Regions from separate parts of the Selenomonas sp. oral taxon 137 str. F0430 genome, predicted to be linked through region 3. Evidence: riboswitches for the same ligand, from Rfam matches in the RefSeq annotation. Region 3 holds a riboswitch; each other region holds the start of a gene.
What was found. Region 3 has a riboswitch for cobalamin ahead of HMPREF9162_RS02545 (TonB-dependent siderophore receptor). Riboswitches for the same ligand answer to the same signal wherever they lie in the genome.

Region 1 (7,444 bases), on a different contig from region 3:
CTTTTTCGATCGCTGCGTCGGCGTCATCTGTGCTGAGACCCTGTACCATGTGCTGCGGGCAGAGCTTACGGCCGATCGTGAGCATGTACGCCATACCCGCGATGGAGAGCGGAATGCCGATCCATGCGAATTCGAAGAAGCCGAACGGCTGGAGCCCGCTGGACTGAAGCGTTGCGCTCATGAGGATGTTCGGCGGCGTGCCGACCATCGTGATCGTACCGCCGACGTTCGCCGCGACGGCGAGCGCCATGAGCTGCGGAGAGACAGGCACCTTTGCCGCCGCGCAGATCTGGATCACGACCGGCATGAGGCAGGCGACCGTTGCCGTGTTCGAGGAGACCGACGAGAGGACAATCGTGATGAACATGATTGCCGCCATCAGAGGCGCCTCGCTGCTGCCGGACTTCTTCACGACAGCGATACCGATTTTCTGTGCGAGTCCCGTCTGGAACATCGCGGCGCCGATGACGAACATACCGGCAAACAGAACGACGGTGGAATTAGATAAACCGGAAAATACCTGTGCGGGTGTTAGCACGCCTAACAGTCCCAGCGAGATCGCCGCGCCCATCGCGGTAACGGCGAGCGGGATAATCTCAGTGGCGAAGAGAATCGCCGCCACCGCGAGAACCCCTAATGTCAGCATTGCTGCATCCATTGATTCATCTCCATTCATCAGTTCATAACTTTAGTTTCTGAAATATATTACAGAAACTTTCTTTGACGAAATTCTTAATTCTCTATCTCTTTTTCAAATCCTTCTTATTTTCCTTTGCAGCCGACATAATATTTTAGTATAAAAAACATAGTCTAAAACTATAATAAGAAAAAATTATTTATGGAACTTCAGGACGTGATATGGAAAAATCCCGGAAGCCCGAGCAACATTGAACTCCCTGCTAAGGCGTGATAAAAATCATTTATCTACTATAATATAATATATGTAATGAAAACTTTCGAAATGAAGCGAAAAAATTTTTATATGGTGTGAGATCCTATTGTTAAAAAAGGACGCCTGCGGAAGGAAAGACTGCGCGTGCAGAAGAATATATACAAGAGGAGGTGCAAGATGAGGGTCGAGAAGCTGTGGAAAAATCTGTGCCAAACCGTGCGTACGGGCGCGCGGCGGTTCCGCACCGCAGTGGCGGCGGATGTCGTGCTGCTCCTATGTCTTGGAGCATTTACCTATCGCGAAATATACGAGGCGGAGGCTTGGTATTTGGAAGAGGCCGGTTCCGCGGCGGCGGCCGCTGCAGTCGGCTGTATTTTTGCCGTCTCGCTGCACCTCTTTTTTGAGAGACGCGGCAAGGAACACCGACGTGTGGAGGCGATCCTTACAGCCGCCGTATGTGCCGCAGTCTTCATTCTTGTGCGGGGGCACAGCTGGACGGTGCCGTACATCCTGCTCCAAACCCTCGGCGCTGCGCTCTCCTTTGCGGCTTTTGGACTTTATTGTCTGGAGGGCGAAGAGGAGGGGCGCTCCGCTCCGCTTGTCATATTTTCTCTGTGCAAGGCTGCCGTTGTCGGCACACTCTTGACCGCATCGCTGAATATCTGCCTCATGGCATTTGATTCGCTGATCGTTTCAGTGCCGCCGAACTTGCTGACGCTGCTGTATTTCTTGATTGCGGAGGTCTCTTATATTTTTGCAGGGGGACAGGTCGCCCTTGCAGGTCTGCCCGTGTACGGGCAAAGAGCGGAGATGCCCGCACTTTTCCGCGTGCTGCTCGTGCGCATCCTTTGGCCTGCCTGTCTCATCCTGCTCGTTATTCTCTATCTCTACGTGGCGAAGATCATCTTCCTGTGGGAGATTCCCGTCGGCATGATGAATTGGTTTGCCTCACTGGCGCTCCTTGCCTTTGCCGTGTTTTTTGTCTGTTTTGCGGGGGATGAACGGCACCCCTTTTTGAAGTCCTTTCTGCACCGCGGGCTGCCGGTCTTTCTGCCGATTCTTGCAGTGCAGGCCGTGGCCGTATGCCAGCGGATCGCGCCGTATGGGCTTACCGCTCCTCGGTACGCATCCATCCTCTGCACGGCGTTCGGTATTTTCCTGCTCATATGTGCGTTCCGGCGCAGTTCTCCGCGCCCGGCGTTCCTTGTCCTGGCGGTCATGATCGCCGTGTCCGCGCTGACGCCGCTGAGCATCCTCGACATCCCGCTGCGTACGCAGGAGGCACGCCTTTGGAGCGTTCTTGAGGAAAACGATATGATAAGGGACGGCACTGTCGTGGGGAACCCTGCTCTTTCGCCGGAGGCGCAGGAAAAATTGCTGAGCGCCTCGGAGTACCTGACGGAGCGAGGTCAGACGGCGTTCCTCGAGACGCCGGGCATGAACGATACGCTCGCGGAATTGCGCCGCAGCTATGAGGGAGAAGACACTGTCGATTGGTTCCTTTTCACCCCGCCCGATCCTGCCTTCGTTCCGGTGGCCGGATGGCAGGAAGCCTATGTGTTTTCGGATACGCCTGTCAGGGACGGCGTGCTCGTTGTGGAAAAGGGGGCGGGCGCAGAGGAGCACTGCGATGTTTCGGCGTACGTCGCGGAGGCGTTGGCGTATGCGCGCGAACATCGTGCGGGAAACGGTGTAAACAGATTCACACGTGAGATGCAGATCGATTTGGATGACCGGAGCCGCCTTTGCCTGAGCGAACTGCGGATCATGGCGCGCGGCGCAGGAGAAGAGGGGGCGGCGGTGAATATGCAGGGCGTGCTTTTGAAGAGGTAGAACGTCTTCCGGAATGCCTGTGCTTCTGTGTGATGCAGATGCGGTCATTCCCGATCAGCAGGGAGGATGCCCCGGTCGTTGTGGAGTCCGCGGTTTTCGTGGTTGACAATAGGATTAGTATTCGTTATACTTCAATAAGTATTTATTCATTTTTAACTTCATAAGCAGGTTCGGTGCTCCTTGTGAAAAGGAGGTAACAGGGAAATCGGTGTGAAACCGATGCGGTCCCGCCGCCGTAATGCCGAGGATGCCCCACCATGTCACTGCGCGAGCGGGAAGACGGGGCGGACGATGACGCAGAGCCGGAAGACCTACCGAATCTCGTACGCCGGGAGCGGTGCCCTTTGTGTGCGGATGCACGACAGGGCGGCGCTGCCACTGCATTCTGCGATGGACAGAACGGCAGTGTTTTTTTAGTGCGTACGATGGAGGAAAGCAATGCATAGGGAAGAGGGCGCGGGGGGCGCTCAGGGGAACTTTGGAGGAGGAAAATATCATCATGACGAAACGACAGCTGGCACTTGCCGTCGCCATCGCGGCGATCGGTACGAATGCGGTGTGGATGAGCGGTGTATCTGCTGCAGAGAAGCAGGATGTCCACGGGGGGGGGACGGATGCCGTCGATACCTATGAACTCGATCCTGTCGATGTCGAAGGGGAGCGGAGCGAGGAGGCCAACAGTCTCACGAGCAGTACGGGCGGCACAGGCTTCCTCGGAACGAAGGACGTGATGGAGGTTCCCTTCACGCAGACGAACATCACGAACAAGGCGCTCGCGCAGTACGGGGATGCAGTTGAGCCGTTGACGAGCGCGCTGCTCATGTCGCCGTCCGTGCGCACGAGCAGCAGCACGATGTACAACGACTTCTCCATGCGCGGATTCCCGATGAACGCGTATCAGTTCAAGGTCAACGGCGTGCCGGGCATGTTCTCCCAGACGAATATGCCGTCGAACTTCGTGGACCGCATGGAGGTCATCTCGGGGCCTGTCATCGGCGTTCACGGCTCGACGAACTCGGAGTCCGCGGGCGGCTCGGTCAATCTCGTGACGAAACGCGCGGCGTACGGCAAGGAGCGCCTCACCTATACGCAGACGGTGAGCACGGGTGGAGCGCTCGGCGAGATTGTCGACATCGGCAGGCGGTTCGGCAAAAACGAGGCGTGGGGGCTGCGCATTAACGCGGAGAACATTCAGGGCAAGACGGCGGTCAAGGGCGAGAAGCTCACGACGCGCGACTTCTATATCAACCTCGACCATGCGGGGCGCCGCAGCACAACGAATCTCTTCATGGGCTACCGCTATACGAAGGACGAGGGCGGCCAGCGCTATTTCGATTTCAGCGGTACGGGGGCGAATCTCTATACGGGGAGTCGTCTGCCGTCGGCGCCGAGCGGCAAGCGCAACTACAGTTTCCCGGGGCAGCATATCGAGGTGAAGACGTGGACGGCCGTGCTCAATCACGAGCAGCAACTGAGCGATACGTGGAAGGCCTTCTTTAACGCCGGGTACAGCCGCAACTACGGCAGCGGCTACGTGATGACCTCCTCGAGCAAGCTCTTCATGCGCAATGAGGCGGGCGATTTCTATAATACGCTGTGGACGTATCCGTACGGCCTGCGCAACGCATATACGCAGCTCGGCGTGCGCGGGACGTTCCATGTCGGCGATGTCAAAAACGACGTCGTGCTGGCGCTCGACCGCGACTGGTACCATGCCTACTGGGGCTATGAACGGAACGGGGCGTATGGGAATGCCGTTCCGAGTTTCGGCAATATGTCGGGGAGCCTCAGCGGCGGCGTGCGCAGCGTGACGTGGAACTATGCGCCCGGCTCTGTCCGCGGGGCGATTAAGTCCGGCGTGACGACTTACTCGGGCGTATCGCTGACCGATACCGTCGAATATGGGAAAGCGACTGCCCTGCTGGGCATTCACCATCACAGCGTCAAGGCGACGTCCTATGCTGCAGACTCCGGCTATAATCGCGCGCGCAGCACGACGGTCAGCAGCAGCGCGAACTCCCCGACGTTCGGCATCGTCTACCGCCCGACGGATGACCTCAGCATCTATGCGAACCACTCTGAGAGCTTTGATAAGGGGAATGTCGTCGGCAGCGGCTTTATGAACACGGGCGCGATGCTTTCCCCTGCCAAGACCAAGCAGAACGAGATTGGCGTTAAGTACCGTCGGCGCGGCGTCCTCGCGGGGCTGAGCGTCTTCCAAATCGAACAGGACCGCACGATTGACGTGCGTTACACCGGCGACCCGAACCCCACGCGCGTCATGGAGGGCAAGAATAAATTCAAGGGCGTCGAACTGAGCGTCAGCGGCCAAATCGCGCCGAAGTGGACGCTGACGGGCGGCCTGATGCACCTGACGACGGAGCAGCAGACGAATACGGGCTATAACGGCAAGGCTGTGGCGGGCGTCGCGGACTGGAGCGGTATGCTCGCTGTCGAGTACGCGCCGGATGCGCAGCTAACGGCGTTTGCGCGCGCGATTTACTCCGGCTCCGCGCCGATTTACACGGGGGACGCGCGCAAGCTGAACGTGCCTTCGTATCTCACCTGCGACCTCGGCGTGACGTACAAGACGAAATTCGGCACCGTACCCGCGGCGCTCAGCCTCACGGCGTACAACCTCTTCGACAAGCACTACTGGATGTCGCGCCCGACCTATAACTTTGGGATTCAGGGCTATCCGCGCAGCCTCGTCCTGTCGATGACGATGGATATCTAAATGGAAAAACAGGGGATTCGCTGCGGGGGCGGCGGGTTCCCTTTTTTGTGAGGGGATTATGAAAAAATACAGCATCAACGCATTCTGCGCGCTCCTTCTCTGCGCGCTGCTCATGCTCGGCTGCGGCAAGGACGCGGCGCAGGACAGCGCGGGGCAGAGCGTCGATACGATTACCGTGACGGACAGCATCGGGCGCAGCGTGACCGTGCCGCATCCGCTGACGCGCGTCGTCGTCTCGAACGCCTACAACGCAGAGCTCATCAACGCCGTCGGCGCGCTCGATACCGTCGTCGGCGTCGACAACTACATCTTCAACGACGAGGCGGGATTCAAGGGGAAGTTCAAGCAGGAGCAGGTCATCGGGGCGAACCAGGGCAATCTGAACTATGAGAAGATTATCGAGCTCGCCCCGCAGGCGCTCATCCTGACGGGCAACGGCGGCTGGGAGGACGCGCAGGAAAAACTCGCCCCGTTCGGCATCGCGGTCATCGTCGTGGACGCCTACTACACGCGCGAGTTCCGGGACAACTGTGCGCTGATTGGGCAGCTCTTCGGCAAGGAAGCCGCAGCGCAGGAACTCTCGGATTTCTTTATGGAGAAACTAGACTACATCGAACGGCAGACCAAGGATGTGCCGAAGAAATCTCTTTATTTTGAGTACCGTACCGAGGGCAATACGACCGTGCCGGGGAACTATTTCTACGACATGGTAGAGTATTCGGGTGCACACAACATCTTCGGCGACGCGGCGAACCCGCAGGTGAACCCCGAGGCGGTCATTGAGCGCAATCCCGCCTACATCGTCAAGGTCTCCGAGCCGAAGGTGAACTCTTCGTACATCCCGCCGACACAGGAGGATCACGCGCGCATCCTGCACGAACTGGAGTCGCGCAAGGGCTGGGATACCATCGACGCGGTGAAAAATCAAAGGATTCTCCTTCTTTCGCACTATGTGCACGGCGGCGCCTCGAAACTCGTCGGCACCATGTACATCGCGAAGTTCCTCTATCCCGAGCAGCTCCCCGACCTTCATCCCGAGGATATCTTCAAGGTCTGGCTCGAGAAATATCAGCACCTGCCGTATGTCAGCGGGCACACCTATCCCGCGTTCCCGCTGAGTGAATAAGCCATGCTCGCACAGGCCTATCATGAAAAGAACCGGCGCAAGCGGCTGATGATTGCGGGGGCATCCTCGCGGTGCTCGCCGCTGCCTATGCATTCACGACCATCGGGATGCGGGAGATTCCGATGTCGCAAACGGTGTCCGCAATCGAGCAGTGGGCAGGCGGCACGGCGGGGAGCGGTGCGGATGCGGCGACGAATAAGATTATTCTGCTGCTGCGCCTGCCGCGCATCCTGCTCGCGATCGTCGCGGGGCGGGGCTTGCACTTGCGGGTGCGCTTATGCAGTCCATCACGCGCAACTATCTTGTCAGCCCCTTTACGCTCGGCATCTCTTCGGCGGCGGCGCTCGGCGCCTCTATCTGCATCGTATTTGCCGCAGGAACGGCGATGGACACGGATCTCGGCATCATCCTCTCCGCGTTCACGCTTTCCTGTGTGTGCGGCGCGCTTGTCTACGGCATTGCGCAGCGTGCAGGGCTCACACCGACGACGCTCGTACTCGTCGGCATCGCGCTGAACTACTTCTTCAGCGCGCTCACGGCGACGCTCGAGTTCTTTGCACAGGAGCATAAGCTCGCGGCGGTCATTCAGTGGACGTTCGGGTCGCTCCACCGCGCCTCGTGGGACTATGTTGTCATCGGCGCGCTGATTGTCGCTTTTGGCTTTGCCGTCGCGATGTTCTATTGCCTGCCGCTGAACGTCATGGCGACAAGTGACGACGAGACCGCCGTCAGCCTCGGCGTGAATCCCGCACGTCTGCGGACGATCGTGGGGCTCGCGGCAGTCCTTATGACGGCGGCGATCATCAGCTTTACGGGGGTCATCGGATTCGTTGGGCTCATCGCACCGCACATGGCG
Region 2 (7,444 bases), 250 kb from region 3:
TTTGCTCCCGTGCGGCGAACTCCGCTTGTCTCCGTGACGGCGCGTGATATCACAGCGGAGATGGTGCAGGAAATGCAGAGCATCAAAGAATGAAAGGAACTTTATCCATGAAATATTTCAGCGCAGCCCCTGCGGCTGTCCTTCTTGCGGCGAGTATCTTTACGGCGGGCTGCGGCCAGGTGCATGTCGGCACGGTCGATCGTGAGCGTGTGCAGAATGAAGCACCGCAGCTGCAATCTCTCGTTGCGGAAGCCAATACGAAGCTCGCCGAGGCACAGGCGGAGGCACAGCAGCGGTTCCAGGCGAACCCCAATATGACGCCGGAGGAAGTACAGCAGGTACAGATGGACGCCCAACGCAAGATGGCGGGGCTGAACCAAGTCTACAGCGTTCAGCTCGAACAGAAGATGGACGCTGCCGTCCAAGAGATTGTAAAGGATAAGAAACTCGACGTCGTGATGGACAGCTCAAAGAAGTACCCAACCGTCATCTCCGGCGGCACAGATCTGACCGATGAAGTCATTCAAAAACTTCAATAAAAGGGGAATCATGCATGGAAAAGACAGTCGGTGAGATTGCTGTACTGGTTGGCGGCAGGGCGGGCGGCGACACCGGACGCATCATAAAAAGCCTTGCCGCTCTCGATGAGGCGGGCGTGGACGATCTCGCCTTTGCCGTGCCCCCGCATATTGATGAGGCACGCGCCTGCGAAGGGCGCGTGGGTGCCCTCCTTCTGCCCGGCGGCACGGAGGGCTTTTCGTGTGCGGTGATCTATGTGGACGATCCCAAGGCTGCGTTTGCAAAGCTGCTCGCGATCTTTACTCCTGCGATCGAACACCCGGTCGGTGTGAGCGACGAGGCGTACATCGGCGCAGGCGTCCGCATCGGCGCGGGCGCGACCGTCCTGCCCTTTGCCTATGTGGACGACAACGCTGTGATCGGCGCAGGCGTGACGCTCTATCCGCATACCTACGTCGGGCAGTACAGCGAGATCGGCGACGGGACGACGCTCTACCCGAACGCCGTTGTGCGCGAGCACTGCCGCGTCGGGGCGCGCTGCACGATTCACAGCTGTGCGGTCATCGGCGCGGATGGCTTCGGCTTTACGACGGAGCGGGGCGTACATACAAAGGTGCCGCAGGTCGGCGGCGTCGTCATCGAGGACGACGTTGAGATCGGTGCCCATGTCGGCATCGACCGCGCGACACTCGGCGCAACCGTCATCGGCAAGGGGACGAAGATCGACAACCTCGTCCATATCGGGCACAACTGTAATATCGGGGCGAACTGTCTTATCGTTGCGCAGACGGGCATCTCCGGATCAACGAAGGTCGGGCACAACGTTACGTTCGGCGGGCAGGTCGGCACGGTCGGGCACATCAACATCGGCGCAAACTCGGTCTATGCCGCGCGCTCGGGCATCATCGGCGATATGCCGGAGGGGACGTTCGGCGCAGGGTTCCCGGTGCAGTCTCATGCCGAGTGGCTGCGCGTACAGGCAGCGATCCGTCGTCTGCCGGAGATGGCAAAAAAGCTGAAGGCGCTCGAAAAGAAGCTCTCCGGGGACGCCTGAGATGCTTTCCTACTATGCGGTAAAACTCCTCAGCCGTCTCATCTGTCTGCTGCCCCATACCGCGGCGATGCTGCTCGGCGAAGCGCTCGCAAAAATCGCATGGATCTTCGTCCCGGCAAAACGCAAACGGCTCGCACGCGAACAGGTCATGCGCTGCCTGCATACGGACGCGGCGCAGGCGGATCGCATCGCGCGTGCGAGCAGCCTGCGCTTTGGCACGATGCTCATGGAAGTGCTGCGTTTCCCGGTGATGAAGGAGCACATGTCGGACTATGTGACGATCGTCGGCGCGGTGGACGAGCTGAACGCCGTCATGGCGGAGGGCAAGGGCGCGATCTTTGCGACCTCGCACAGCGGCAACTGGGAGCTCATGGGAGGGGCGTTCGCCTGTGCGGGCTACCCGCTCGTCGGCGTCGCCAAGAAGCAGTCCTCGGCGGGGATGGATCGCTTCATCAATGAGTACCGCACACTCGTCGGGATGCACATTACCTACAGCAGCAGTGTGCGTGAGATGTTCCGGATGCTCGCCGAGGGCTGGATCATCGGACTCATCAGCGATCAGGATCCGAGTCTGCGTGACGGCATCATCATCGATTTTTTCGGCCGGGAGACGAACGCGTTCACAGGCGCGGCGTCCATCGGACGGTTCCGGAGCGTTCCGATTTTCCCCGTGTTCATGCATCGGGAGCCGAACGGGCATCATGTGCTCCTCGTCGAGTCTGCGATCCGTGCGCCCAAGACCGAGGATAAGGAAGCGGATATCCGCCAAACGACGCAGTACGTCAACGATCGTATCGAGGCATGGGTGCGGAAATACCCGGAGGAATGGTTTTGGCTGCACGATCGATGGAAATCTATTCGTGAGCGCAGCACTTGACAAGAATAAAATCAATGTTATAATAAGCGCAAATAATATAGAATGTGCAGAGAGAGCGGTGCACGCAGCATCTTGCGTGGTGTACCGCCCGTACTGCACGGGTTGGGTATCCGCAAGGATTTAATAGAGAAGCCGGAGCGTTTCCGGCGCGGTCACGCCACCGTATTGGGGAGCAAATTTGCAGAAAAGCGCGATGTTTTTGCCGAAAGGTGAAAATGTGCGTCTTTCGATAGAGCCACTGAAGCTGTTGCTTTGGGAAGGTGCAGAGGAGCTGTGAACCTGAGCCGGGAGAACTGCCCTACCGACAGTCACCGTTTGACCCACGAGCGATGGGGAGGGGATTTGCAGCGTCGGCAGAGCATTGACCGCATTGTGCCGCAGGTCGGCGCGTAGAATCCACCGAGGGGTGGATTTTTTTATTGTCCGCGGCATCATAACAAGGAGTTATCGGCGTTATGCATATCGCCTTTTATACCAACGTATCGAGAAATTATTATATGGCGGGACGTCTCGCGCTGCCGGAGGGCGTCTCCTGTGCGGCATACTATGTGCAGGGCGAGGACGAATGGTCGCCCGCCCACATGCGCATCTCGGCGGCGGCGGATGCCGTGCTCTTCCTATGGATGGGGACGGGGCTGGATCGCCCCTTTCTTCAACGTGCATCCGCCTATCTCCTGCGCGCGCGGAAATGCCATGCGTTCCTCGTAGAGAACAGCGGGGCGGAGCGTATTTCGCATGGCATGACGGATGACGATCTGATGGAGCTGCGCCGCTATTTCCGCTTTGACGGGGAGGAGAACGTGCGCGGTGCGATGTTCTATCTCGCGGCACGCTTCGGGGGCTATACGGGAGAGGTGCCGCCGCCGCAGGAACAGCCGTGGCACGGCGTGTGGCATCCCGACTACCGGGGGAACTGCGCCGACATCGCGGCGTACCGTGCGGCGCACGTCGACCCTGCGCGTCCGACGGCGGGCATCGTATTCTACCGCTCCGAGTGGATCATGGGCGATTTCACCTATCACACGGCGCTCGTGCGCGCTTTTGAAGCGGCGGGGCTGAACGTCATCCCTGTATTTACGAATACGCTTGCGAACGCAGAGCTCGGTTCGCCGCCGTTTGCGGAGACGCTGCACCGTTACTTTTACCGTGACGGGGAGCCGGCGGTCGACGTCGTCGTGAGCTGCTTGAAATTTTCCCTGCACGCGGCGGGGACGCCGATCGAAGAACTCGTACGGCTCGGTGTGCCGTGGCTGCAGGCGTATACGATACTCGCCGAGCGCGTGGAGTGGGAGGACTCCCTCATCGGGATGAACGCGATGGAGGTCTCCATCAGCGTGAGCCTGCCGGAGTTCGACGGCGCTATCCACGCCGTGCCGATCGCGGCGAAACAGCGCATGGAGGACGGGCTGTCCGTCTATGTCGCGCTCCCCGAGCGCATGGAGCTCCTCGCGCGGCGGGCGCATCGCTATGCCGTATTGCGGCGCAAAGAGAATGCCGAGAAGAAGATCGCCGTTATTTTCCACAACTATCCGCCCACGAACGCGAGCATCGGCAGTGCGGCGGGGCTGGACTCGCCCGAGAGCGTCGTGCGTCTCCTGCGCGCGATGAAGGAGGCGGGATACCGCGTCGAGGACATCCCCGAGACGGCGCAGGCGCTCATGGACGAGATCACGGCGCAGGCGACGAACGACCGCCGCTGTCTGACCGACGCGCAGATTCAAAATGCCTGCGGGCGTCTCCCGGCGGCGGATTACCGCGATTACTTTGAAACGCTCCCCGCACGCGTTCGGGAGCGCATGTGCGTCGACTGGGGCGAACCGCCGGGCGACGTGCTCGTTGCGGACGACACCTTTATCCTGCCCGGCATCGAAAAGGGCAACATCCTCATCACCATACAGCCGCCGCGCGGATTCGGCGAAGATCCGGGGAAACTCCTCCACTCGCCCGACGCCGCGCCGACGCATCACTATCTTGCGTTCTATCACTGGCTGCGCACGGTACGCCGTGTGGACGCCGTCGTCCATGTCGGCACGCACGGCTCGCTTGAATGGCTCCCGGGCAAGAACGCGGGACTCTCGCCCTCGTGCTACCCCGACATCTCCATCGGCGACCTGCCCGACATCTATCCCTACTGGATGACGATTGTCGGCGAGGGCATTCAGGCAAAACGGCGCGGCGCGGCGTGTCTCATCAGTCACCTCTCGCCGCCGATGAGCCTTGCAGGCGCGTGCGACGATATTGCGGAGCTCGAGCGCGCACTCGACGAGTACGGGCATTTTGCCCGCACGCAGCCCGAATCGGCGGACGCCGCCGCGGAGCTTGTGCGCGAAGCGGCGCGCGCGGCGCATCTCGAGGACGAGGTGCCCGAGGAGGAGGATTTCGAATCGTATGCGCTGCGCCTGCACAACTACATCACAGATCTTAAAAATCTCCAGATTCGCACGGGGCTTCATGTACTCGGACGGATGCCGCCCGAAGAGGATCGCGTCGATTATGTGAAATCCCTCGTCCGCATGGACAACGGCGACATTCCCACACTCACACGCGTACTCGCCGACGGGCAGGGATATGACTATGACGCACTGCTCGATGCGGGCGGGACACTGCTCCCCGACGGCACGACCTACGGCATGGCGCTTGACCGCCTTGAGCAGTTGGGAACACGGCTCGTCGCCGCATTGATGGCGCAGGATTTCGCACCGGATGCCGTGGATGCGGTTATGGAAACGCTGAGAGAGGAGGAATGCAATGCGGAGATGCGGGCGCAGCTTGCGCGCGTTCTCTCCTACATCTGCACGGATATCGTGCAGAATTTGCGGCGCACGGACGAGGAGATCACGCATACGGTAACGGCGCTCTCGGGCGCATATATCGAGCCTGCGCCGGGCGGCGCGCCGTCGAGCGGCGGGGCAGATTTGCTCCCGACGGGGCGCAACTTCTTCGGCATCGACCCGCGCACACTCCCCTCGCCCGCGGCGTGGGAGCTGGGAAAGCAGCTCGGTGACGCCGTGATTGAGGACTATATTCGTGAGGAGGGGCATTATCCCGAGGCGGTCGGCATCGTCCTCTGGGCGGGCTCAAACATGCGCAGTCACGGACAATGCATCGCTGAGTTCCTCTACCTCATGGGCATACGCCCCGTATGGCAGCAGCCGAGCGGACGCGTGCGCGCCATCGAGGTCATCCCGCTTGCGGAGCTCGGGCGTCCGCGCATCGACGTCACAGGGCGGATCAGCGGACTGTTCCGCGATACCATGCCCGACGGCGCGCGCTGGCTCGATGAGGCGGCACGCATGGCGGGCGCGCTCGACGAATCCCATGAGGAGAACTATATCCGCAAACATATGGAGGAGGACACCGCGGAGCTGATCGCCGCGGGCGAAAATGAAGCGACCGCATGGGAAAAGGCGTCCTACCGCATCTTTGGCGACCCGCCCGGCGCATACGGCGCGGGCATCGGCGCACTGCTCGAATCCAAGGAGTGGGAAACGCTTGACGACCTCGCCGCCGTCTATACGCGTTTTTCCGGACACGCCTACAGCGGCGGCGTGTGCGGCAATTACGAACCGGAGATCTTTCGGCGGCGCATGGCGGGGCTTGCGGTCACAATCAAGAACGAGGACAACCGCGAGACGCACATGTTCAGCTCGGACGATTTCAACGCGTACCACGGCGGTATGATCGCGACCGTGCGCGCCCTCACGGGGAAAGCGCCGCGCTCCTACAGCGGCGACAGCTCCGACCGGCGGCGCACCTGCGTCCGCACGGTGCAGGCGGAGGCAAAGCGCATCTTCCGCGCCGAGGCGATGAATCCGAAATTTATCAACGGCATGAAAAAACACGGCTACAAGGGCGCCTCCGACCTCGCCTCCTATCTCGCGCACAGCTACCAATGGGATGCGACGAGCGCGGTCATGGAGGACTGGATGTATGAGAAGTATGCCGAAAAATATGCGCTCGACGAGGACATGCGGGAATGGATGAACGAGGTGAACCCGTGGGCGCTGCACCGCATCGTGGAGACATTGCTCGAAGCGGCGCACCGCGGACTTTGGCGGGCGCAGGAGGAGACCCTTGCGCAGTTGCGGGAACTCTATCTGTCGATGGAAGGAGAGCTGGAGGAACGTGCGGACGGATAAACGACTAGGCGGCATTTTACTGCTCGTCCTATTTTTACTGACCATCATCGGTGCAGGATGCGGGAGCGATCAGGCGGCAAAGCCCGCGGAGAAGCATTTCGTCACCGACGCGCAGGGGACGAAGGTCGAGGTGCCTGCAAAGGCGCAGCGCATCATGACCTACTCCATGTCGATGGACGAGATCGTGCTCGGACTCGTCGAGCCGGAGCGCATGATCTCCGTCGACGAGCTGCACACCGATCCGATGCACTCAAACGTGGCGGCATACGCGCAGCGCGTGCCGAACGCGATCCCGCGGATGCCCTCGGTGGAAAAGGCGGCGTCCATGAAGCCCGATCTCATCTTTACGATTCCCTTCATGCCCGCCGAGCAGGTCGACGCCCTCCGCGCGCTCGGTATTCCCGTCGTCGCGTGCCGGCAGGTGCGCAATCTCGACGATGTGATCTACAACATCCGTCTTGCGGCGGATGCCGTGGGCGAGCCGGAGCGCGGGGCAAAGCTCGTCGAAATGATGCAGACGGAGCTCGCGGCGCTCAAGGCACGCGTGGACGCCGTACCCGAGGAGGAGCGCGGCAAGAGCGTCGCCTTTATCTCCATCATGGCGGGCTACGGCGGCGCGGGGTGCAGCTTTGACGTCATGTGCGACTACGCGGGCGCGATCAACGCAAAGGCGGCGGCGGGGAATAAGAGCGGGACGGTCATGACGAAGGAACAGCTCGTCGCGGCGAACCCCGACTATATCTTCCTCCCGTCCTATCGGATTCCGAGCTCGAACGAGGAAACCTACGGGCGCGAGTACATGAGCGACCCGTCGCTCGCGCAGATGACGGCGGTGCGCGAGGGGCATATCAAGCA
Region 3 (7,444 bases):
CATAGATTCCCGTCGGATTTCCCACGGTATTTTCCACCTGCAGCTGCAGGAGATTTTTCTTCGCACTGATATTGAGGCGCTTGCCGCCGGTTGCAGAAATAGCCGCAAGCACATTCGTCGATTTGTCGCCGATCTTGTCTTTTCCGATGCTGACAACGGTATCGCCGTCCCAGCTCTGCCGCGTCGTGACCGTATCGGTGTATACGGCATTGTCTTTCCAGACGGCATTCTCATTGAGTGCCGCTGCGGTCGTCGTTCCGCCCAGTTCCGCCGGCAGCGTCATGACGACAGATGCCGTATTGCCGTAGACCCAGTCCGGCTCGATCATCGTGATCTTGTTGAAGCGGCTGAATGCCTTGTTCTCGGAGAAATCCTTCGCCTGCCATATATGTTTCGCCACATCATCGCCGTCCGTATAGGCCTGCAGGGTATCGCCGAGTTCGAGCCAGAGACGCTTCGTATAGTATTCGGCGTTGAGCTTGCCGAACCAGCCCTCCTGTTCGTGCGCAACGGCAATCTCCGTCCAATCGTCGGGATGTTCCGACATCAGGTTGGACATGGTCGTCTGGTAGACATGCGCATTGATCTGGCTGCCGCTCGGGCTGAGGTTGTACGTCATGACGTAGGCAGTACCGTTCGGCAGGATCTTCAGATCGCGCATATCCTCGCCGGTTCCCTTGACATGCTCTGGAATCGAGGCGCGGCGCTGCTCCGTGCCCAGGATGCGCCCCGTATTCTGATCGATCTTAGCGATATTGAGCGCCGTATAGTGGGTATTTCCCGTCCCGTTATAGTGCTGATAGCCGCCGATGCAGGAAATAAGGATATGGTCGTTGAACTTATTGAGCCTGCCCTGATCGATGTTGCGGCTGATGCGCGTATAGCTTCCGAACTTCAGACTGCCATCGTCCTGGATGTCGTACTGCATCAGGAAGCCGTCGTCGTAGGGATCGTAGCCCGCGAGCGGGTTGACGGACGCCGCCACATAGAGCCTGCGCCCATCGACAAGCAAAGCTTCACCGTGTACCTGCGCTTTCGCCGGATCGCCCGTGTAGATTTTGCCCTTTTCGCCTTTTGGATCCTCGTCGAGGTTCTGAAACGTCTCGGTGAAGTTATAGCCACAGTACTGCTTGATGTCATTCTTGAGATTGACGACAGCTGTTTTGTTTTCCATCAATCGCTTGCCGCTTTGGCGAAAGACGCCAATCTGTCCCATATCATAGCCGGTCATATAGATATGCTCGTCACTAGCCGCCGCCGCATGCATATTCGGCACAGTTTCCGTCTTCCCGCTCGCCACGCTCGCCGCCGCGCCTGCGGAATTCGGATCGATGAGAGCGGTGTTCTCAAGCTCCGTCGTGCTGTAGGTGTACTGTCGCAACAGGAGCATGCTCTTGCCCTTCTGATGGAAACCGAAGGAGGCAGGGTCGCGGTTGAGGTTCTTCAGCACCCCTGCCTGTGGCGCCGCATCGACCTCCGTCGTTACGCGCGAGCCAGTGACCGCGCCCATCTCGCTATTGCCGTAATCCGAAGGAATCGTCGAAACCAGATTGGCGGCATGCACCGACGAGCCGTAGAGCAGCCCGCCCACGACAAGAGCCGTCAGGCGCAGGCGCCGCGCCTTGCTGAAATACTCCTTCATCTTCTTTCCCTCCCTAGAATTCATAACGGAAGCTCATATAGTAACTGCGTCCCTGCAGCGGGTACTCGATGTTTACCCAGCTCGGGTCGCTCAAGTAGCGCTGTACGCTGTGCACTTTCAGCTTCGACGCCTCATCAAGCACATCGTTGCAGCCAATCGACAGCGTCATATCCTTGCGCGGCGACCACTTGAGACCCACGTTGATCGTCTTCAGCGCAGCTCTCGGCCTGCCGGCAAGTTCTTTTTCCACGGGATTCCTGGTCTGCGGAATGGCATAGTGCGTGTAGTATTGCGAAACATAATGCGCCTCGCCGAAGAAGAGCCATTTCTCCGTCGGGCGATAGGTCAGACGGATATTGCCCTCCCATCTTGGCTGGTAGGTCGGACGCACTTCGAACCAGTCGTAATGGACCCCCGGAGAGGAATCCCTGCGCTGCGCCGCTATGTTGAGATGCGTGCCTTCGATATCGAGATCAAACTTCTTCCAGTGGAAATTCGTCTGCAGCTCAATGCCGTGTGCCTTACCGCGCATGTCGTTGAAGTAGGAGCTGTAGTTGAGCCCCGCGCGGTAGAGGTAGAGCATCCGCTGCGTGTCGCGCCAGAAATAGGTGAGCGTTGTTCGATTGTCCGAGCCAAGGAACTTGCCGTCCCATATGACACTGAGATCGAACTGCTTGCCGTATTCTGGCTGCGGAAATTTGGCGCCGCTCCCCTTATAGTCCATCGGTGCCGGCATGATGCCCGCGCCGTCGCCCGCGATCTCATACATGTTGAGCAGGCGGAAGTAGGTGCCGCCCGTCATGCGCATCGTAAAGTGGTCGTTGAACTCCTTCTTGAGTGCGAGCTGCCACGTCACCTTGGAATCGACCTGACTGTCCTTCGGATGAACCCAACGGTACGTTTTGAGAGGGTTAAAGCGTCCAAACTGACTGTAGCCAATGATCTGCGAGCGGTTGTAGCGGACGGCGGGTGTCAGCTGCCACGTCTTCTTTTTATCGAGCGTGATCGTATCCTGCAGCTGCACATTGAAGATGTTCTGATCGAACTGGTTGCGCATCTGCGCCCAGAGATTCCCAATGCCCGCCTGCACATCGTCGATGACCTCATCAAGTCCGTCGCCGTCGATATTCATGCGCTCATGCGAGTAGTTCATCTGGAAGTCGAGCATGTTGTTTTTGCTGAGCTCGTAGGTGCCGTCTATCTGCACATTGTATTTCTTCGAACGATAGCGGCTCCACTCCCGCATGGGAATCTTAATCATATAGCGCAGACCGTCGTGAATATTCTCGGCACGGTAATCCTTGCTCTGGCTTAGATAGTCAATCATCCAACCCCATTCATAGCGTTTCCCTATATAGCGTCGCTGTACGAGCAGCTCCGCTGCACTGATTTTTTGATGCCGCTTGTCGTATTTATAGAGATCGTATTTATCCACGAGAAGCCCCGGCTGAATCATATCGAAATAGCTTCGATAATCAACCCAGAGGCTGTCCGGCAGATGTCGATCGACAGTCTTGTATGTTCCCTTGATCATCCAGTCATCATTCTGCCATTTGACGAGAAGATCCGAATTGCTGTAGTCGTTGTATTTACGGCGGCGCTCGGGATCGTCGGCGGCTGTCACCAAGCGACCGCCGTTGTCTTCGAGCCACTGGATACAGTCATCTACATTCTGCTGCCATGCACCGGCACCATGCAAAGCATCATATGCCGCCCTTTCTGCCGGTGTCATAGCGAGGTAGCCTTGCAGCTCGGCTCGTGTCTCCATAATCAGCCGTCCATCTCCGGTATTCGTATAGAACTGATCCGCCGCATAGCTGTGATAGGGGAAGTCGCCGTCACGCGACTCGTGGTTGAATCCGAAAAGCAGGCTGCCTTTGCCGACAGGCGCCGTAACCTCGACCGATGCTTTCTTCCCGCCGAACGAGCTCGGCCCGATCTCGGCAGAGCCGTGTGCACCCGTCGGCTTCTTCGTCACGACGTTGATCACACCGCCGATAAAGGTGCCCGCAAAGCGTGCGGGAATGTAGCCGCGGTAGACCTCAATGCGTTCGACGTTGCTGACAGGGATCGTCGAGATATCGACCGCCGCATCGCCGCCGAGGTTTGTCAGCACACCGTCGACGAAGACTCCGACCTGCGCTGCCGTCGAGCCGCGTACGGTTACGGTCGTATACTGCCCCTTGCCCTGCACCTCACGCACATGCACGCCTGGCACCATTTTCAGAAAGTCCGGCAGGGTTTTCTGCTCGCCCTTGAACTCCTCAGGGCGGATGACGGTTACGGTGCCGGGGGAGAGAGTCTCCTCCCATACGGGGCGTTTTGCCTGAACCGTAACATCCTGCGTTGTATATACGCCCTGTGCATCCGACGTCTGTCCCGACTCTGCTGCGAATGCGGGCTGTCCTGTCGCAGCGGCGAGCAGCATCCAGAGAACACCCGAGACCATCCTTTTGCTTACTTGCTTTGACATAAAAGAGCCTCCGTTCTTCTTTGCCGACCGACCGTATGCCGGCGTATCTTCAAAAGATGTGGACAATCCCCGTGCCATGCTTCCCTTCACTCCACGAAAAAATCCGCCTGTACCAACGACCATAGTCAGGCGGATGAACATCCGCAGAAATCAGAAATCCGGCAGAATATATTCCTGCCGGAGGTACGTCTGTATTTCATCTTGGACGTAATCCCCTCCCCATCGCTCGCAGGTACTGATTCTTGAAACAATTCAAAAATCAACGGTGATGTTGAAACAGGCAAGTCTCCTGGCTTAGATTCATCGCCGCGTCAAACCTTCCCGGATCTCTCCAGTGGCATATTTTGACGGGCTCCTCTTACAGTGGCGGGACCGCTCCGGCTTTGACCGGATTCCTTTTGAAGTCTTGCGACACCTATTCCCTATCATATGCAATTTTTATGTTTATATTAGCATTATTGTTTTTTTTTGTCAATAAGAGTTTTCAGGTTGCATTCATATTTAACGATAATAAAATACTTTATAATAAATAAGCAGGAAATCCGGCTGCGCAACAGCTAAATTTCCTGCTTCATTTCATGTACTGTAAGCTGCGCTGCAAACCCTAACACCCGAGATCGTCCGCCCCATTTTTGGCAATAAAATACCGGCGGAAAGCTGAACCTCTCCTAAATGCTGAAGTACGTAAAGCGCATACTTTACATAAATAACAGACCTCAGTCGGTACCCCGGCTTAGGATCGTCGCCCATTCATCCCTTTGTAAGAGGACTACGATGAATAAACTCCCCTTCACGGCTGCGCTACAGCGTTGAAATCACATCAAACTTCCCCGTAAAGCTTTGCAGCAAGTCACAAAACACCTGATGTCCTTATTCAATTTTTACGATAAATAATATTCGGTAAATCCCTCCCATTATATATAAATCTATCTTATTCTACCATAACGGTAAAGTAATTTCAACCCAATTATAAATTTTTACATACAATTCGTCAAGCCATATACTTCATTTCTCCACGCGCACACGATCCATCTCCGTACCGTCAGGCAGGAAGCACGCGATCTCAATGCCGGTCGCGCCGACCTCCATCGTGAGGTAGTTGTCGGTCTCGGGCTGCGGGAGCGTCACATCGTCCATCGCATGATCCAGCCACAGATTCGGATAGCGGACGTTGCCCGCGACACCCGTGAGGATGTAGAGCGGCCCCCTTTTGTCCGGCTGCTTTGCGAATCCGTAGATATGCCCGCGATTGGGATAGGTGTGCAAGTGCGCCGTATATACGATGTCTATGCCCAGTTCGTCAAACAGCGGCATCCATAGGTTCCCGTCCTCGCTGAATCCCTCCGTGCGCTCGGGACGCCCGTTGATGCGGTATTGCAGGACATCTTTGTGCATCATGACGATGTTCCACTTGTTCCGATGCGCTGCCATGTCGCGGCGGATCCATGCCTGCTGTTCCTCCACGAGCCCGGGGATAAAGTCGTCAAGCTCCTGCTGCATTGTGTTGAGGACGATGTAATGGACGCTGCCGAAATCAAACGAGTAGTAGTACCGCTCGAACTGCGTGCTGCCGTTCGCGGGCACGTCGAAATAGTGCAGGTACGCCTCCGGCAGGCGCACCTTCCAATCACGGTTATACGTTTCATGATTGCCCATCACGGGGACGAAGGGCAGCGCGTACAGCATGTCGGCGTCAAATCCCTCGAACCACGCCGCCCACTGCGAACGATCCTCTCCGTTGTCCACAAGGTCACCCATGTTGCAGTAGACGGCCGCATCACGGTTGCGCTCCCACGCGCCGCGCGCCACATTCTGCCAGTCCGTATAGTCGCTCGACTGTGAATCCGGGAAGATGATCATTTTATACGGTGCGTCCTCGGCAGGTGCCGCGAGCGGCATCCACGCCGTCGCAGCATCACCGGCGCGCACGCGGTATTCGTACGACGTGCCGGGCGTCAGCTCGTCAATCGCCGCTGCGTATTGATAGACGGTCACGCCGTCGTCTGTAAAGCCCGCATCGCACACATCAAAAGAACGCGTCTCCGTCTGCCCCGCCGTGCGCAGCTCGACGACCTGATCCGCCGCAGGCGTGGGCATCTCCCACATGAGGACGCGCGCACGCCCCGTATCCTGCGTGACGATCTGCCGCAGATAATTTACGCGCAGCTCGGCAAAGAGTTTGCGCTCCGCTGTCTCCACAACCGTGCGCCCGCAGCCCGTCCCCAAAAAGAGCGCGCCGCTCGCAGCGAGAACGCCCGCCGCAGCCGCACCTTTGATAAAGGAGCGCCGACTCAAACGTCGCTCCGTCCGGTTATTTTCTCCCATCATAGTCCCCTTGATTCAGTCAAATATCTGTCTGTCAATATAATCCTAGGAGCGCACTCTAAGTCAATAGTACGCCCTAAATTTTTACCATGGTGCCATACTCCGCCGAACGTTCTCCGCACGCTTTGTTTTCGTTGACATTGGACGCTTTGAGATATATGATATAGGTGTTGTTTTATGTCTGTGCACATGAGCAGGAGGATATGATGATAGAGCGTTATACGCGGCCGGAGATGGGTCGTCTCTGGTCGATCGAGAATGAGTGGCAGACCATCCTGAACGTCGAGATCGCGGCGTGCGAGGCGATGGCGGAGCTGGGCGAGATCCCCGCCGCTGCCGTGGAGAACATCCGCCGTACGGCGAAGTTCGACGTCGCCCGCATCAACGAGATCGAAAAGACGACCGACCACGACATCATCGCCTTCCTCACGAACCTTGAGGAAAATGTCGGCGAGGATTCGAAATACATCCACAAGGGACTGACCTCGAGCGACGTGAAGGACACGGCGTACTGCATCATGATGCGCGATGCCGCGGGGCTGATCCTTACGGGGCTGTGTAAGTTCCGCGAAGTGCTCCGCCGCCGTGCGGACGAGTTCCGCCATACACCGTGTATCGGACGTACGCACGGCATCCATGCGGAGCCTATGACGTTCGGACTCAAGCTCCTCCTCTGGAGCGCAGAGATCGAGCGCGACATTGAGCGTCTGACGCGCGCGCAGGAGATTGTCTCGGTCGGCAAGCTCTCGGGCGCGGTCGGCACCTACTCCAACATCGACATGCGCATCGAGGAGCTGACGTGCAAACGTCTCGGTCTCACGCCCGTCCGTCTCGCAACGCAGGTCATCCAGCGCGACCGCCACGCCGAGCTCGTCACGACGCTTGCGATCATCGCGGGCACGATGGAGAAGATCGCGACCGAAATCCGCAACCTCCAACGCACGGATATCCGCGAGGCGGAGGAGTTCTTCAAGGCGGGACAAAAGGGCTCGTCCGCGATGCCG
Region 4 (7,444 bases), 200 kb from region 3:
CTCCTCATTCCTCGTTATGCATCGAAACTTCCGCGTCACTTACGTTTCGATTTGGAGTACGATCTCGGCGCATAGCGTCGTCATTACATCGTGGGAAAACTCACAACTTATGCGTGCCCCTACAAAGGCGGCTTGGATCGCAGCTGCTTCTTACGACGCAGCTGACGCCCTCCCGCATACGCCGGTCTCTATCGCAAGGTGAGGGGGTATTCGCCGTCGCGGAGCTTTTACCCCATAGGGACGGCGTGCTCCGTTCATTTCTTTTAGATGCAATGTCACCGCGCCGCGGTACTGCCCGGCGCATGATCGACCGCCGGGCGGTGCGGCGCAGTACCTTGGTATTTCGTCTAAAGCGCGTACGCCGTTTGCGCAGCGACAAGAATATGCCCACGAACCGGAGAAAACATATCCGCCTCGTTTGCGACGCCGCAAGAAAGATAGCCTGAGCTGCGACCTTGCCGATACGTCATGCCGCCATAAACTTACAGCATGAAAGGAGCCCTCCCATGAACTGCCGTCTCTATCGCATCATTATCCTATGCGTGCTCCTCTCTCTCCTTTTGACCGCCCCGGTTGCCGCGGCGTCCGTGCCGCAGGTCGCGCGTCTCTCCCTCGTCACGGAAAATGCGTGGGATCTCGATCAAGATACGATCGATATGCTTGACGACATGGTCGCCGATGCTCTGCACATGCCGTTTGGCGGACTCATGGGGTGGGTGCAGGACGTGGACGAGCACGATTTGTTCGCCGCCTACAATGCCGCTGTGGAGATGAAACGCACGACGAGGGATACCCCTGATTATCCCGCGATCGTTCGTATGGTCGCGGACGTCACGGATGCCGATCTCGCCGTGCTCCCTATCCTCACATATTACGACGAAGAAATCTATCACGGGTGGGATTTCTCCGCGGATGATTACCTCGTCAGCCGCGCAAGCGTGCGGCTCCTCGTTTATGACCGCCAAAAAGATGAGCTCGTCGATCGCCGCATCACGCGTACGTTCCGCGACGAATATGCCGTGCGCGGCAGGGCGCATGAGCTCGCCCGCGACGCCATGCACGCCGCACTTGCCGAGGTTCGGCTCAAGGAGCGCGTCAGGGATCTGCGCGAAGCTGCACGCAGCGGCAGGTACCCGTATTAAATCAATCGGCGATTCCTTATAAAACAGTGGGCGGGAATCCATTTTCCATATCCTATATTTGGGGATTTTGAGGGCTGTAATGTCCGGGATTAAGTCGATAAAAATAAATTCGAATAAATAAATATAAAAAGGAATAAAATATAATAAATAAATCAATAAATATATGATGGACGTTTAGGAGGGGCTATTGTGCGGCACATTCATTTCCTCACGATCTTCTTTGCAGTTCTTATGAGTACATCCGCTGCATTTGCCGCACCGCTGATCGCAGTCGATCGCGGGGATGGGGTGCTTGTCGAAAAAGAAAGCGGAAAAATCATTGGAAAAATCAACCCGGGCAATCCTACAGGACAGATTATACGCGTCGATGCGGGGAACTATGCGGTCGGCTTTGTCTCATCGCTCCTCTTTGAGCCTGTAGAAAAGAAAGATGTCCCCGTCCCCGCATACAACCGTGACGCAATGGAACGCGTGACGACCTTCCTCACCACGGGGCGTAAAGATCCCTTACGTCTCTTTATTTCCTGCACAGAGATGAAGGAAGAGTTCTACAATCGTGTTATGCGCGGTGCGGAAACGGAGTACATTGACACGCGGCTGGAGAAGGCTTCGCGGGATGCCGGCAAAACGATGCCCCGGCGTGTCGATTTTCCCACAGTCGGCGACGGGAGCCGGCTTTACACGGTCACGGATATGATGAATGGGATAAAGATGCATACGGATATTCTCTATATCGTCAAGGCTCCCGTGATATGGGCGGTGGAATTTGACTATCCGGAGGATGTGTCGGGGCTCCGGGAGCGTGTGCGGGAAGCGTTGGAAGACGTTAATGTTTGGACAACCGAGTGACAAGGAAGGAATAAAACCGAAAGGATACAGTGGATTGGAAAAGGACGGCTGACGTATGCTTTAAGTTATTTATATTATCAAGACCGGAAGTCCCTTGCATACAAAAAGAGACCTGCAGCACATACGTGCAGCAGGTCTCTTTTCTATGCAATTTTACCCATGAACTATGTTGATTTACGCAAGCATCGAGCGGAGGAACCAGATCTGCTTTGCGTAGTTCGCGATGTGATCCTCCATGAGGTTCGCGACGCCGAACACATCGTCCTTGTCCGCGAGGGCACGCACTGCGGCAGCCTGGTCACGGAGCGTCTCGAGGTCGGCAAGCGTGATCTCGAGCGCCTTCTTCTGATCGACTTTTCCATCCGGCAGCTCGCTGATACTTGCACGCTCGAGGTAGCCCTTGAGGCTTGCAACCGGCTGCTCGCCGCACATCTTCAGAATCTCGGCGGCCTCGTCGAGGACGTCTGCGAATGAATCGTAGAGCGACTCGAGGTATTCGTGTACTGCTTTGAACTGCGAGCCGACCACGTTCCAGTGGAGGTTGTGCAGCTTGATGTAGCCGACGCCGATGTTGGCGATATAAGCATTGACGGATTTCGTAAGTTCCTTGTTCATAATAAAATCTCCTTTTCTCAATAATAGAATATATGCAGATACATTCATATCTGTTTTCTATCTCGTTACATGTGTCATTATACCCGTCTATCTACTATTTGTCAATAGTAATTATTAAATAGAGAATGATTTTTACTTCGCCGCTATGCGAGGTACGCCCCAAGTCTCTGATGAATGGATGCTGCGGCGGGGGAACACTGCCGGATGGGGTAAATCGTCGGTTTACTGTGCTGTATCTTGCTCGAAATCCGCACTGCAAAGATTCCTTTTGCCATAATTTACGGTTTGCTTCCCATGCGCCTTGCGTGCCGCCCGGGCGTCCGCTGCAGCGATTTTTAAGCCCTGCTTTTTTCGCAAGGTGGATGCCCAGACGGCGATATAAACCCCGCATACATAAAGCCTGCGGCACCTCTGTTTTTCATATTGACAACAGTATATTGCAGGAGTATAATATAACATATCTATTAAGTATGAAATTAAGCTCTGACAAGGAAAGGGGTACCCCCTCATGAGTGACAAGAAGTACCGTTTCGAAACGCTCCAAGTCCGCGCCGGCCAGGAGCAGCCGGATCCCGTCACGGACGCGCGCGCTGTTCCGATCTATCAGACGACCTCCTATGTGTTCCGCGATGCGCAGCATGCGGCGGATCGGTTCGCCCTGCGCGATCCCGGCAACATCTACGGGCGGCTCATGAACCCCACGCAGGATGTCTTCGAAAAACGCATCGCGGCGCTCGAGGGCGGTGCGGCGGCGCTCGCCTTCGCGTCGGGCGCGGCGGCGGTCACCGCGACGATCCAGGGGCTCGCCCATGCGGGCGATCACATCGTCTCCCAGCAGACCATCTACGGCGGCTCGTTCAACCTCCTGAAGCACACGGTCAAGGAGTGGGGCATCGACGTCACCTTTGTCGATCCGAAAGGCGGCGCGGCGGCGTATGAGGCGGCGATCCGTCCGAATACGAAATGCGTCTACATCGAGACCGTCGGCAATCCGAACGCCGATCTCGTCGACATCGAGGCGATCGCCGAGATCGCGCATAAGAATGGCATCCCCGTCGTCATCGACAACACGTTCGCGACGCCGTACCTCCTGCGCCCCATCGAGCACGGCGCGGATATCGTTGTGCATTCGGCGACAAAGTTCATCGGCGGACACGGCGCGGCGCTCGGCGGCGTCATCGTCGACAGCGGCAGGTTCGACTGGAAGGCGTCGGGACGGTTCCCGCACATCACCGAGCCGAACGCGAGCTACCACGGGCTGAGCTTTGCCGATGCGCTCGGCGCGATCGCCTTCATCGTCTACCTCCGCGCGCTCATTCTGCGCGACACGGGCGCGACCATCTCGCCGACGCACGCATTCCACTTCATCCACGGCCTCGAGACGCTCTCCCTGCGCGTGGAGCGTCACACGGAGAACGCGTTGAAGCTCGTCGACTTCCTCAGCAAACACCCGAAGGTCACGAAGGTCAACCACCCCGCGCTGCCCTTGCATCCGGATCATGCCCTCTACGAGCGGTACTTCCCGCACGGCGGCATCTCCATCTTTACCTTTGACATCAAGGGGGGACAAGAGGAGGCGTACCGCTTCATCGATAAACTCGAGCTGTTCTCCATCCTCGCGAACGTCGCGGATGTGAAGTCGCTCGTCATCCACCCCGCGACCACGACGCACTCGCAGATGAGCGCGGAGGAGCTCGCGGCATCCGGCATCAACGCCGGCACCGTGCGGCTCTCCGTCGGCATCGAGCACATCGACGACCTCCTCGCCGACGTCAGCGCGGCGCTCGACGCTGTGTGAGGCATTCGGTTCGCCACTGAATTATGTGAAGTAAATATTTAATCCCCCTGCATTTAATGTAGGGGGAATTTTTTATACTTATGATAAATTGAGGTTGTGAATGATATTCATGATTTTTTCAATAAAATATTGTCCCATATATTGATTCTATTGTAAAATGATGATATAATGTCGCCTGAAATTCACAAAACTACACAGACGAACAGGTTCCGTAAGGATTCATAGGGAAGTCGGTGCAAATCCGACACGGTCCCGCCGCTGTATCAAGGAGTGCGGCTGCATATGGTCACTGGAGATTTTCCGGGAAGACGCAGCCGCGCGATGATTTGGAGTCAGAAGACCTGCCTGTTCCAAGGTCACCGTTACCACCTGCGAGCGACAGGGAGGAGATTCATATACGGCTGTATTGCCGTTCCATTCATATGCTTCTGCCTCTTTTGGCAGAGGCTTTTTTTGTACCGCTCGCCGGGGATACGTTCGGAGAGGAGGAAAACGCAGAATATTAACAAGAATGCATGTGCATTTTTTCACAGAGTATTGATTGTTCGGGAGGAAGAAAAAACGTGAAATTCGAAAAAAGAGAGCTGAGACTTACGGCACTGGTACTTATGGCGCTGATGGGGGTTAGTGCGTGCGGAACGGCGTCGGCGGAGGAGCAGACAGGAACCACGTTCACTAAGGGACAAATTGACGGGAAACCCGCATATAAATTTTCAAGTGATTTTGCAAAATTCAACGTCTGGGATGGCGCAACAAAGAGCTACACATTTACAAAAGACAGCACGATAAATACGAAATCCATCACAGGAAATAGCGCAGATGTCAATGTCAATGCACCCGGCGTGACGCTTACGCTCAATTCAAAGGAGAACCTTGGCATTCAGAGTTATAAGGGGCGCGGCTATAAGGCGGATCCCAATTACTATAACGGACTTCATGACGTCACGATTACGGCGAAGAAAGTCATTGTCAATGTTGACCGTACCTCACATACAAATGCGGACGATTCCTACGGGATCATCTCCGGCTCTTCCGACGCGAAAACTGTGCGCGTGAACGGCGATGTGGACGTTAATATCTCGAGCAATTTTTTGAAAGCGCCGGACGGCTCCGGCGACCGTGATCCCGCTGTGACCTGCGGCATCGGCACACTGAACCATGGTCATGTTTACATTGACGGAAATGCGAAAATTCGCGTCAAGGTGCCGACACAGCAGAGTCTCGGCAGCCATGGCGAGAACTTCCTCTCCCACTACTATGTCAGCGGTATTTCCGCGATGCTCAATTATGATGGAGATACACAGGGCGGCAATATCACGGTGACGGGTGACGTTGACGTCGAATCCGACGGCAGTGGCGTCCGTGCGGGAACGCGTTCCACGGTAACGATTGGCGGCGGCGGCAGAATCAAAATCAATAAGGAGCATAATCTTCCCCATTTTGCGATCAATGCCGAGGAAGCAACTGTCAATATGAATGTAAAGCTCGACAAGGACGGCAACGTCGTCGGCGCAGGCAGCCGCAAGACGGAGATCTACGGCAACATTGGGCTCATTGACAGAGAGGGAACGGCTACTACATTCGGCAATACGCTGACGCGGATCAATGTGGGACTGACGACCGCCGACTCCATATTTACGGGCATTGTGCTGGATAATTACAAAGAGCAAGGGAAAAACGAGCCGGACAAGAAGGCAATTCGTGAAGCGACGGGGCTTAACCTGTATCTGCAAAACGGTGCGAAATGGGTGAACGAAGAGTGGGGCGCGATGATTCCCACGCGTGCGGGGTTCAGCGGCAGTAAGCTACGCTCGCTCCATGGCGGTGTGGATGCCGACCATGCGGGCAGGATCTTCCAAAAGGATGCGCGCTCCATCACGATCAACCACTATGATGGATTTACCAATGTCTACTATGATCGCACGGCGCCGGATGCCACGACGCTTGTCGGCGGAGATTTTGTCGTTAAAAATGCCGCCGCAGGCAGCGGCGTCACTCTGCGCACCTCCGGCAACGGGCTCGACACATCGAAATATAAAGAAGCGCTCGAATCGCTCGCACATAAATTCTACTACGAAGGATATAAGAGCGGCGAGAAGAACATCACGGGCAAGGCGGAGATCGCCGAAGGCGCGATTACGCCATGGGCACGGCGCATGTTGTCCTATGACGACGCAACGGGACAGGCGATGCTCGGCGCAGCGGTTCCGGATGAAAACCGCATCACTTACGGGCCAAAAGAAACACTCATCATGAGCAGCGCAAAATCCGCGATGGCAGCTTCTGCAATGGCATTCCGCGCGGAAGCCAACGACCTCATGAAGCGCATGGGCGATCTGCGCCTATCGCCGGAGCAGACGGGGACATGGGTACGTTTTTACCGCGGCAAGACCGGCAGCGATAAGGACAATACGAACTTCCATATGAACTATCATACGGTGCAGGTCGGTCATGACCTGCAGGTATCTCCGCAGTGGCGTGTCGGTCTTGCGGCAAGCTATATGAAGGGCAGCGCTGGATTTGCAAACGGCAGCGGCAAGAGCAAAGAGGGCAACCTCGGCATCTATGGCACGTGGACGGGAAAAAGCGGCGACTATGTTGATCTCATCGCAAAGGTCGGCAGACTCGGCACGGAATACAGCGTTTATAATACGAGCGGAGACATCGTGCGCGGCGACTGCCATACATGGGCGGAAACGCTCTCTGCGGAGTATGGAAAACGTATCAAGTACAAGGGCGGCAGCTTTATCGAGCCGCAGGCCGAGCTGATCTACACACATCTGAACGGTGTCGACTATAAGGCAAGCCTCAACGGCGCGGCGAACGCCCTCAGTATCCGGCAGGGCGCGATGAACAGTCTCATCGGCCGCATCGGCATCGGCGTCGGGCAGGAGACGGCACGCAGTACGGTGTTCGCAAAGCTCTCGCTCTATCATGAGTTCTCCGGGGACATGAAGACAACGTTCTCGGACAGCGTCAATACCAACCGTGCATCGCAGGAGTTCAAGGATACCTGGGTCGGCGCACAGATCGGCGGGAC

Region 1: another riboswitch for cobalamin. It lies ahead of HMPREF9162_RS11145 (TonB-dependent siderophore receptor); the one in region 3 lies ahead of HMPREF9162_RS02545 (TonB-dependent siderophore receptor).
Region 2: another riboswitch for cobalamin. It lies ahead of cobN (cobaltochelatase subunit CobN); the one in region 3 lies ahead of HMPREF9162_RS02545 (TonB-dependent siderophore receptor).
Region 4: another riboswitch for cobalamin. It lies ahead of HMPREF9162_RS01600 (autotransporter outer membrane beta-barrel domain-containing protein); the one in region 3 lies ahead of HMPREF9162_RS02545 (TonB-dependent siderophore receptor).

What each region holds. Positions count from the first base shown of each region.
Region 1 is NZ_AENV01000015.1:186,837-194,280, reverse strand. Features, by position in the region: gene HMPREF9162_RS11160 (SLC13 family permease) at 1-658, opposite strand, end outside; gene HMPREF9162_RS11155 (DUF4153 domain-containing protein) at 1,070-2,725, shown strand; cobalamin riboswitch at 2,880-3,059, shown strand; gene HMPREF9162_RS11145 (TonB-dependent siderophore receptor) at 3,225-5,462, shown strand; gene HMPREF9162_RS11140 (ABC transporter substrate-binding protein) at 5,521-6,588, shown strand; gene HMPREF9162_RS12830 (hypothetical protein) at 6,674-6,817, opposite strand; gene HMPREF9162_RS11135 (iron ABC transporter permease) at 6,866-7,444, shown strand, end outside.
Region 2 is NZ_AENV01000005.1:494,601-502,044, forward strand. Features, by position in the region: gene HMPREF9162_RS03575 (hypothetical protein) at 1-93, shown strand, start outside; gene HMPREF9162_RS03580 (OmpH family outer membrane protein) at 108-539, shown strand; gene lpxD (UDP-3-O-(3-hydroxymyristoyl)glucosamine N-acyltransferase) at 554-1,573, shown strand; gene HMPREF9162_RS03590 (lysophospholipid acyltransferase family protein) at 1,575-2,450, shown strand; cobalamin riboswitch at 2,538-2,766, shown strand; gene cobN (cobaltochelatase subunit CobN) at 2,906-6,589, shown strand; gene HMPREF9162_RS03600 (ABC transporter substrate-binding protein) at 6,576-7,444, shown strand, end outside.
Region 3 is NZ_AENV01000005.1:246,010-253,453, reverse strand. Features, by position in the region: gene HMPREF9162_RS02550 (transporter) at 1-1,642, opposite strand, end outside; gene HMPREF9162_RS02545 (TonB-dependent siderophore receptor) at 1,656-4,115, opposite strand; cobalamin riboswitch at 4,377-4,549, opposite strand; gene HMPREF9162_RS02540 (metallophosphoesterase) at 5,121-6,440, opposite strand; gene purB (adenylosuccinate lyase) at 6,647-7,444, shown strand, end outside.
Region 4 is NZ_AENV01000005.1:43,761-51,204, forward strand. Features, by position in the region: gene HMPREF9162_RS01580 (hypothetical protein) at 507-1,142, shown strand; gene HMPREF9162_RS01585 (hypothetical protein) at 1,332-1,991, shown strand; gene HMPREF9162_RS01590 (DNA starvation/stationary phase protection protein) at 2,166-2,606, opposite strand; gene HMPREF9162_RS12855 (hypothetical protein) at 2,750-2,881, opposite strand; gene HMPREF9162_RS01595 (O-acetylhomoserine aminocarboxypropyltransferase/cysteine synthase family protein) at 3,115-4,404, shown strand; cobalamin riboswitch at 4,592-4,768, shown strand; gene HMPREF9162_RS01600 (autotransporter outer membrane beta-barrel domain-containing protein) at 4,968-7,444, shown strand, end outside.